Regions from separate parts of the Paenibacillus sp. sgz302191 genome, predicted to be linked through region 2. Evidence: a T-box and tRNA genes for the amino acid it is inferred to sense, from the RefSeq annotation. Region 2 holds a T-box; the other holds one or more tRNA genes.
The links. The T-box of region 2 lies ahead of leuS (leucine--tRNA ligase). A T-box ahead of a tRNA ligase gene usually reads a tRNA of that ligase, here a tRNA-Leu.

Region 1: it has a tRNA-Leu gene. The T-box ahead of leuS (leucine--tRNA ligase) is inferred to sense a tRNA for this amino acid. The anticodon was not compared.

The regions. Positions count from the first base shown of each region.
Region 1 covers NZ_JBYLHY010000003.1:106,577-109,987, forward strand. The annotation lists gene AC3G2T_RS05305 (GerAB/ArcD/ProY family transporter) at 1-21, shown strand, start outside; gene AC3G2T_RS05310 (YczF family membrane protein) at 54-293, opposite strand; gene AC3G2T_RS05315 (hypothetical protein) at 443-844, opposite strand; gene AC3G2T_RS05320 (MerR family transcriptional regulator) at 950-1,771, shown strand; tRNA gene AC3G2T_RS05325 (tRNA-Leu) at 1,915-1,999, opposite strand; gene AC3G2T_RS05330 (hypothetical protein) at 2,146-2,322, shown strand; gene AC3G2T_RS05335 (hypothetical protein) at 2,352-2,600, opposite strand; gene AC3G2T_RS05340 (hypothetical protein) at 2,770-3,096, opposite strand; gene AC3G2T_RS05345 (xanthine phosphoribosyltransferase) at 3,174-3,411, opposite strand, start outside.
Region 2 covers NZ_JBYLHY010000006.1:319,198-322,608, reverse strand. The annotation lists gene AC3G2T_RS11670 (CvfB family protein) at 1-754, shown strand, start outside; gene AC3G2T_RS11665 (class I SAM-dependent DNA methyltransferase) at 762-1,523, shown strand; T-box leader at 1,621-1,873, shown strand; gene leuS (leucine--tRNA ligase) at 1,973-3,411, shown strand, end outside.

The DNA of each region.
Region 1 (3,411 bases), on a different contig from region 2:
CCGGGCAATAGCGTCGTATGACTATATAGCGGTCGACCTCCGGGCCAGCTTTTCTATACACGCCTCCTTTGTCTGTAAGAAATAACAGCGTAGACGGCCCAAGACAAAAACAAGAGCAGCGTAATGACAAATTCCTCCCATCCTTTAACCCAAAAGGGGTTAAAGAGATTGGTCAACGATCTGCGCAAAGGGAGGCCTATGAAAAAATCCATAGTCAGAATTAACGCGATTTCCAACCCGAATAACAGAAAAAAAACAGCCAAAATTTTCAACTGGACTCTCCCCTTTGGCAATGAATTTCCACCGGATCACGACGGATGCTCAATTCTTAATATAACTAATCCTGAACATATCATGCACGCCGGAAACAAACAGCTGGCGATAAACCCCATGCTGCATGATAAGCTCGTTATGATTGCCTCGTTCAATAATTTTGCCCGCTTCAAGCACCATAATCGCCTCGGAATTTCGGATTCCGGGTATCGATGGAACAGGTCGCCTCATCCAGGATCATAACAGGCGGATCGGCTATAGCCGCGCGGGCGTTAGCAATCAACTGACATTGGCCTTGTGAAAGACTGCTGCCGCTTGCTCCAAATAGAAGTGAAATCAATGCAAAAAACACAAGCACAAGACCGTATTTCCAAATCATGCTCATGCTGCCGCCCTCTATCCCTTTATCGATCAGTTCTGCCATGATAAGCGGAATCATAACTTCAAGCGCAACCTCACCGAGCAAATAAAGCGGTGTCAGTATGGTGTCTTTTTTATATTCTCGAACACTTTGCAGAAGTCTTTTATCATATTTTATCCCCTCATAATAATGTCTAGTTGATTGTTTCACCTGTGAATCCACGGTTTGAACGCTTAAGCGATAGTTGCTATTATAGAATGTATAGAAACTATACAGTCAATAGTTTTTTAAAATTATTTTGGAGGGTAAATAATCATGCATCATTCAGACCTGTTGTCGATTAGTTCATTTGCGCATGTTTCGGGTATTGCGCGTAAAACGCTGATTTTTTATGATCGCATAGGGTTGTTTAAACCTGCTGTCATTGCCGACAACGGTTATCGGTATTATCATCGGAATCAATTGGATATCATTGGCGTCATTCAGGCGCTCAAGGACCTTGGTATGCCGTTAGAGGAAATCAAGAAACATCTGGAGACACGTACACCTTCCCGAACGCTGGAGCTGCTGCGCAAACAGGAGCAGGTGATCAAGCAGGAAATTTTAAAGCTTAGGGGGGTGGAAAACATGATCTTCCAACGTGCTGCCAGTATTGAACTTGCGATGTCTATTGATACTGATACAAATCGAATACAAATTATCAAACAAGGTGCAATTCCGTTGATGTTGAGCAATCCAGTGTATTATCCGAAAAACTCGATCTCCGATGATTTGTGGATCCAATTCCAGTCACAATTGCTTGCCGAGAACATCCCCTTAGGGTATCCGAATGGTGTTGTTATTCCTTGCGATGATATGCGTAATCAAAACGGCGATATGATCTCGCATATGTTTGTACGTTTAAAGACCGTCCTCTACAAGCAAGACTATATGCCGGAAAGCTACTATCTGGTGTGTTATGCTCACGCTGACTATGGAGAAACAGAAAAAATATATCCTCAAATTTTTGACTACATTGACAAGCACAAGCTGACGGTTATCGGCAACGCTTACGAGGAATATCTACTGGATGAGGTCACCATTTGTAATCCGGAGGAATATCTCGTTCGAGTGATGGTGCAAATTCAGGAGCCTTAATTTCAGTCGGCATGCTCGTCTGGACTATAGCTCGAAAATTTCTTCAGACCAGGTGATGAGCGCCACATTGCATATTCGAGGTATGCAAAAAGCTCTTGAATTGTCCAAGGACAAATTCAAGAGCTTTTTCATTGCTAAGTTGATGCGGTCGAGAGGACTCGAACCTCCACGGGGGGTTAGCCCACACGGACCTGAACCGTGCGCGTCTGCCAATTCCGCCACGACCGCGTGTTACCGAAATGAATAAATCATTTAACAGCGACAAAAATTAATATACCATGCAACGCCTTCAAAGTCAACTGCATCCCTTAAAAAAACTTGTATGGCAATGGCTCGAAACATACACAATAAACACAAAAGGAGGTTTACATCCGATGAAACAAGAAGAAATCGATGCCCTTGAACCTAAATATACGGGCAACCAAAGGCAGCTCACGGAAGGCGAAGCCGAAGCAATCGTGAACGACCCCAATTATAAACAAGAAAACGCCGAAAGCGACCTCGGCAGCATTTCCGCCGCAGCCGCTTACGGTTTGTTCAGAAGAACTTAGCATAACGCTCATGCCCTGTCCCTGCGGTACTACTCTTCCTCAGGGACAGCAGGCTCCTTGGGAAGCGTATATTCAAGCGGCCTCGCTTCCGTAAAAGGTTGATACACGTAGCTGCGGGCCAGCTTTACGACTCTTCTGTTCTGCTTCCTTATAAGCACGCTCTCATCGTCCCACGCAACGACGATGCCTTTCACATCGTTGCCCGGATTGACGTCGCGAATGACACGCAGCACTGTGCTTTCCACTCTGAATGCATCGAGCTGATCGTCCGAGATCATTGCATTGCGACCCTCCTTTACAAATCCTTTCCTTCATTCTGTATTAGCATACACCAAAACCGCTGCGGATGAAAATGACGCGCCGCCGCGCCATCCGCGGCTTTTTCAAATTGCAAAAAAAAGCCCGAGGGCGCAAACCCCCGGGCCTCTTTCGTATATAAAACTGAATTCAGCTGACATGCTCCTTGGAATCGTTCGTCTCGAACCAGAAATCAAGGACTTTGCTTGACATGACCCGCTTCTGAATATACTCTACCTGGTGCTGGGAGAATTGCTGTTCCCACTCGATAGAAAGTTCTGTGCAAAGTTTAACGACAGTTAGCAGCTCCGACCATGCGACATAGCGTTTGTACCAAAAAAATTGCGGGTGTTCGATCATATAGGGATACAGATCATCGAATTCTGTATGCTTGCAATCGAGCGCACGTTCAAAATGATTTTTCGCTTCAGCCAACTTGGTCATAAAATAGTCAACAGATACATTTTCAATACCCATAGATGCCAGCCTCCTCTCATACCATGTAACCATTATAAAGGAAAAATCGTTTTCAGGAAAGATTGATCCGACAAAAATCAGTCAAACACGATTTGTCCGTTTGCAAGCGAAGCGATGCGGGCCAAAGATTCGACGCGGATGCCGCGCTCGCGAATCGACCGGCCGCCGGCCTGGAACAGCTTTTCCACGGCGATCCCAACCCCGACAAGTTCGGCTTCCGCCTTCTCGATAATGCGGATCAAACCGCGGGCGGCGTCGCCGTTAGCGATAAAATCGTCGATGAGAAGTACGCGCTCCCCTTTGTTCAATAAGTGA
Region 2 (3,411 bases):
GGAACGCGTAGAAGTGTTTTTGTTCCACGATACGCAGGACCGCCTGATGGCGACGATGAAACGCCCGCTTCTGCTGCTGGGCGAGGTCGCTCTGCTGGAAGTCGTCGATATCCATCCCCGTTTCGGCTATTTTCTCGAAATGGGGCTTGGGCGGAACTTGCTTCTGCCCTACAAACATGTGCCTGAGCTGGAGACGCTCCGCCCTTTGGTCGGGGACAAGGTGTACGCCACTTTAGCCCACGACCGTCAGGGGCGTCTGATCGCCAAGCTCGCCGCCGAGGAAGACTTGGCGCCACTGTGCGTGCGCGCTCCTTCCGCCTGGAAGAACCGCTATGTCGACGCCAGAGTGTATAAGCCGCTGCAGATGGGGACGTTCGTCATCTGCGATGCGGGAGTGCTGGGCTTCGGCATCATCGGCATGATCGCCGCGCCGGAGCGGACGCATTTGCTGCGCGTAGGCGAGCAGGTCAATGTGCGGGTCGTATTCGTCCGCGAGGAGGACGGCCGCGTCAATTTGTCGATGCGTCTGCCGAAGGAAAAAGGGCGCGACGAAGACGCGGAGCGCATCCTCGCCTTTTTACGCGAACGGCCGGGCGGCGCGATGCCGTATTCCGACCAGACGGCGGCGGATACGATAGCCGCCCGCTTCGGCATGAGCAAATCGGCTTTCAAACGGGCGCTTGGCAAGCTGATGAAGGAAGGGCTCATCTATCAGCAGGAAAACTGGACCCATCTGAAACAAGAGGAGACGTAAGAGCAGGATGAGTTACGAAGGGTTTGCTTATACGTACGATCGTTTGATGGAGGACATGCCGTACGGGGATTGGCTTCGTTTTGCGAGAGAGGGTTGGAAGCGGTACGGTCTGCATCCGGTCACGGTCGTTGACCTGGGCTGCGGCACGGGCAACCTGGCGATTCCGCTCGCATTGGAAGGATACCGGGTGACGGGCGTCGATCTGTCGGACGACATGCTTGCCGTTGCTCAGCAGAAGGCTGAGCGGCACGGAGCGCTGGCGAGAAACGGCGCGCTGACCTGGGTGCAGCAGGACCTGCGCGAATGGGAGCTGGCCGAGCAGGCGGATGCCGCCATTTCGTTCTGCGACTGCTTGAACTATTTGCTGGAGGAAGAGGATATCATTCAAGCTTTCCGGCAAACGTACCAAGGGTTGAAGCCGGGCGGGCTGTTCCTGTTTGATGTACACACCCCCGAGCAGCTGATCGCTTATGCCGATACGCAGCCTTTTTTTCTGAACGAGGACGATGTTTCCTACATCTGGACGAGCGAGCTGGACGAAAGCCGGATGCAAATCGAGCATGACCTGACCATTTTTGTTCGGGACGGACAAGTCCCCGGCGTCTTCCGCCGCATCGATGAAGTGCATGCTCAGCGTGCCTATCCGTTGTCCTGGATCAAGGAGCAGCTGCTGGCGGCAGGATTCAGCGACGTTCAGGAAGCAGCCGATTTTGCGTGGGAGCCGCCGTGGCGCGGAACGGAGCGGGCTTTTTTCGCGGCGCGCAAATAGGCGGCAGGCGGACATCGCCGGGGCATCGGCCTAATATCGGCCGGCCTACTTGACAGAGCTGCATTTTTTTGCATATAATCATAGCTAATTGGATTGGTTAAAAGCTTTGACGAGGAATAGTAGCTTCCCGCAGCATCTACCAGAGAGCCGGTATCAGGTGAAAGCCGGCAGATGCTAGCCAAGCGAACTCGCCTCCGAGCTGGAAGGTGAACCATCGCATGAGGTCTTTAGGAGACCGGCGGTGCTAGCCGGATCGTCTCACCCGCGTTAAGGGGCAGAGTGAACATGGGCGAAGCACGCCTGATGTTAACTAGGGTGGTACCACGGGAATCAAACCTCCCGTCCCTAGCGATTGCGCTAGCGACGGGAGGTTTTTTGGCGCTTGCGGGAAGTCCCCGACGCGCACTTTAATCATGCCTGCAAAGCATGCAGGCTGGGAGGATTTGGACATGTCGCAGGAGATCAGAGAAACTAGAGAACAGCAAGGCTACAACCCGCTCGCTATCGAGCCCAAATGGCAGCAGTACTGGGATGAGAAGAAGACGTTCAAAGTGCTTGAAAATTCGGACCGACCGAAATTTTACGCCCTTGACATGTTCCCGTATCCGTCGGGAGCGGGGCTGCACGTCGGGCATCCGGAAGGCTATACGGCGACGGATATCGTCTCCCGCTTCAAGCGGATGAGAGGCTACAACGTCCTGCATCCGATGGGCTGGGACGCGTTCGGCCTGCCGGCCGAGCAGTACGCTTTGGACACGGGGAACGACCCGCGCGAGTTCACGAACAAGAACATCGACACGTTCCGCCGTCAAATCAAGTCGCTCGGCTTTTCTTACGATTGGGACCGCGAGATCAGCACGACCGATCCGGAGTATTACAAATGGACACAGTGGATTTTTATCCAGCTGTACAAAAAAGGGCTCGCCTACGTCGACGAAGTTCCGGTCAACTGGTGTCCGGCGCTCGGTACGGTGCTGGCGAACGAAGAAGTGATCGACGGGCTCAGCGAACGCGGCAGCCATCCGGTTATCCGCAAGCCGATGCGCCAGTGGATTTTGAAAATTACCGAGTATGCGGAGCGCCTGCTCGAAGACCTGGAGGAGCTTGACTGGTCGGAAAGCATCAAGGACATGCAGCGCAACTGGATCGGCAAATCCAAGGGCGCCGAAGTGCAGTTCGCGATCGATGGGCATGACAACCGCAGCCTGACCGTTTTTACGACGCGTCCCGATACGCTGTTCGGCGCCACTTACTGCGTACTTGCGCCTGAGCATGAGCTTGTGGCGGCGATTACGACTGCGGAGCAAGAAGCCGCAATCAAAGAATATCAGGACAAGGCGGCGCGCAAAAGCGATCTGGAGCGCACGGACTTGGCCAAGGACAAAACCGGCGTATTCACGGGCGCTTATGCGATCAATCCGGTTAACGGCGCGAAGGTGCCGATCTGGATTGCCGACTACGTGCTCGGCGGCTACGGCACAGGCGCGATTATGGCCGTTCCGGGCCATGACCAGCGCGACTGGGAATTCGCGAAGCAATTCGAACTGCCGATCATTGAAGTCGTGCAGGGCGGCGATGTGCAGAAGGAAGCGTATGCCGGTGACGGCGCGCACGTCAATTCCGAGCTGCTGAACGGCTTGAACAACGAGCAGGCGATCGGCCGGATGATCGAATGGCTGGAGCAAAACGGCAAAGGCCGCGGCAAAGTTACTTACAGGCTGAGAGACTGGCTGTTCAGCCGTCAAAGATATTGGGGAGAGCCGATCCCGATTCTCCATCTTGAAGACGGCACGATGAAGCCGGTGCCGGAGGATCAGCTTCCGCTGCTGCTTCCGGAAGTGGACGAAATCAAACCGTCCGGAACGGGCGAATCGCCGCTGGCGAACGT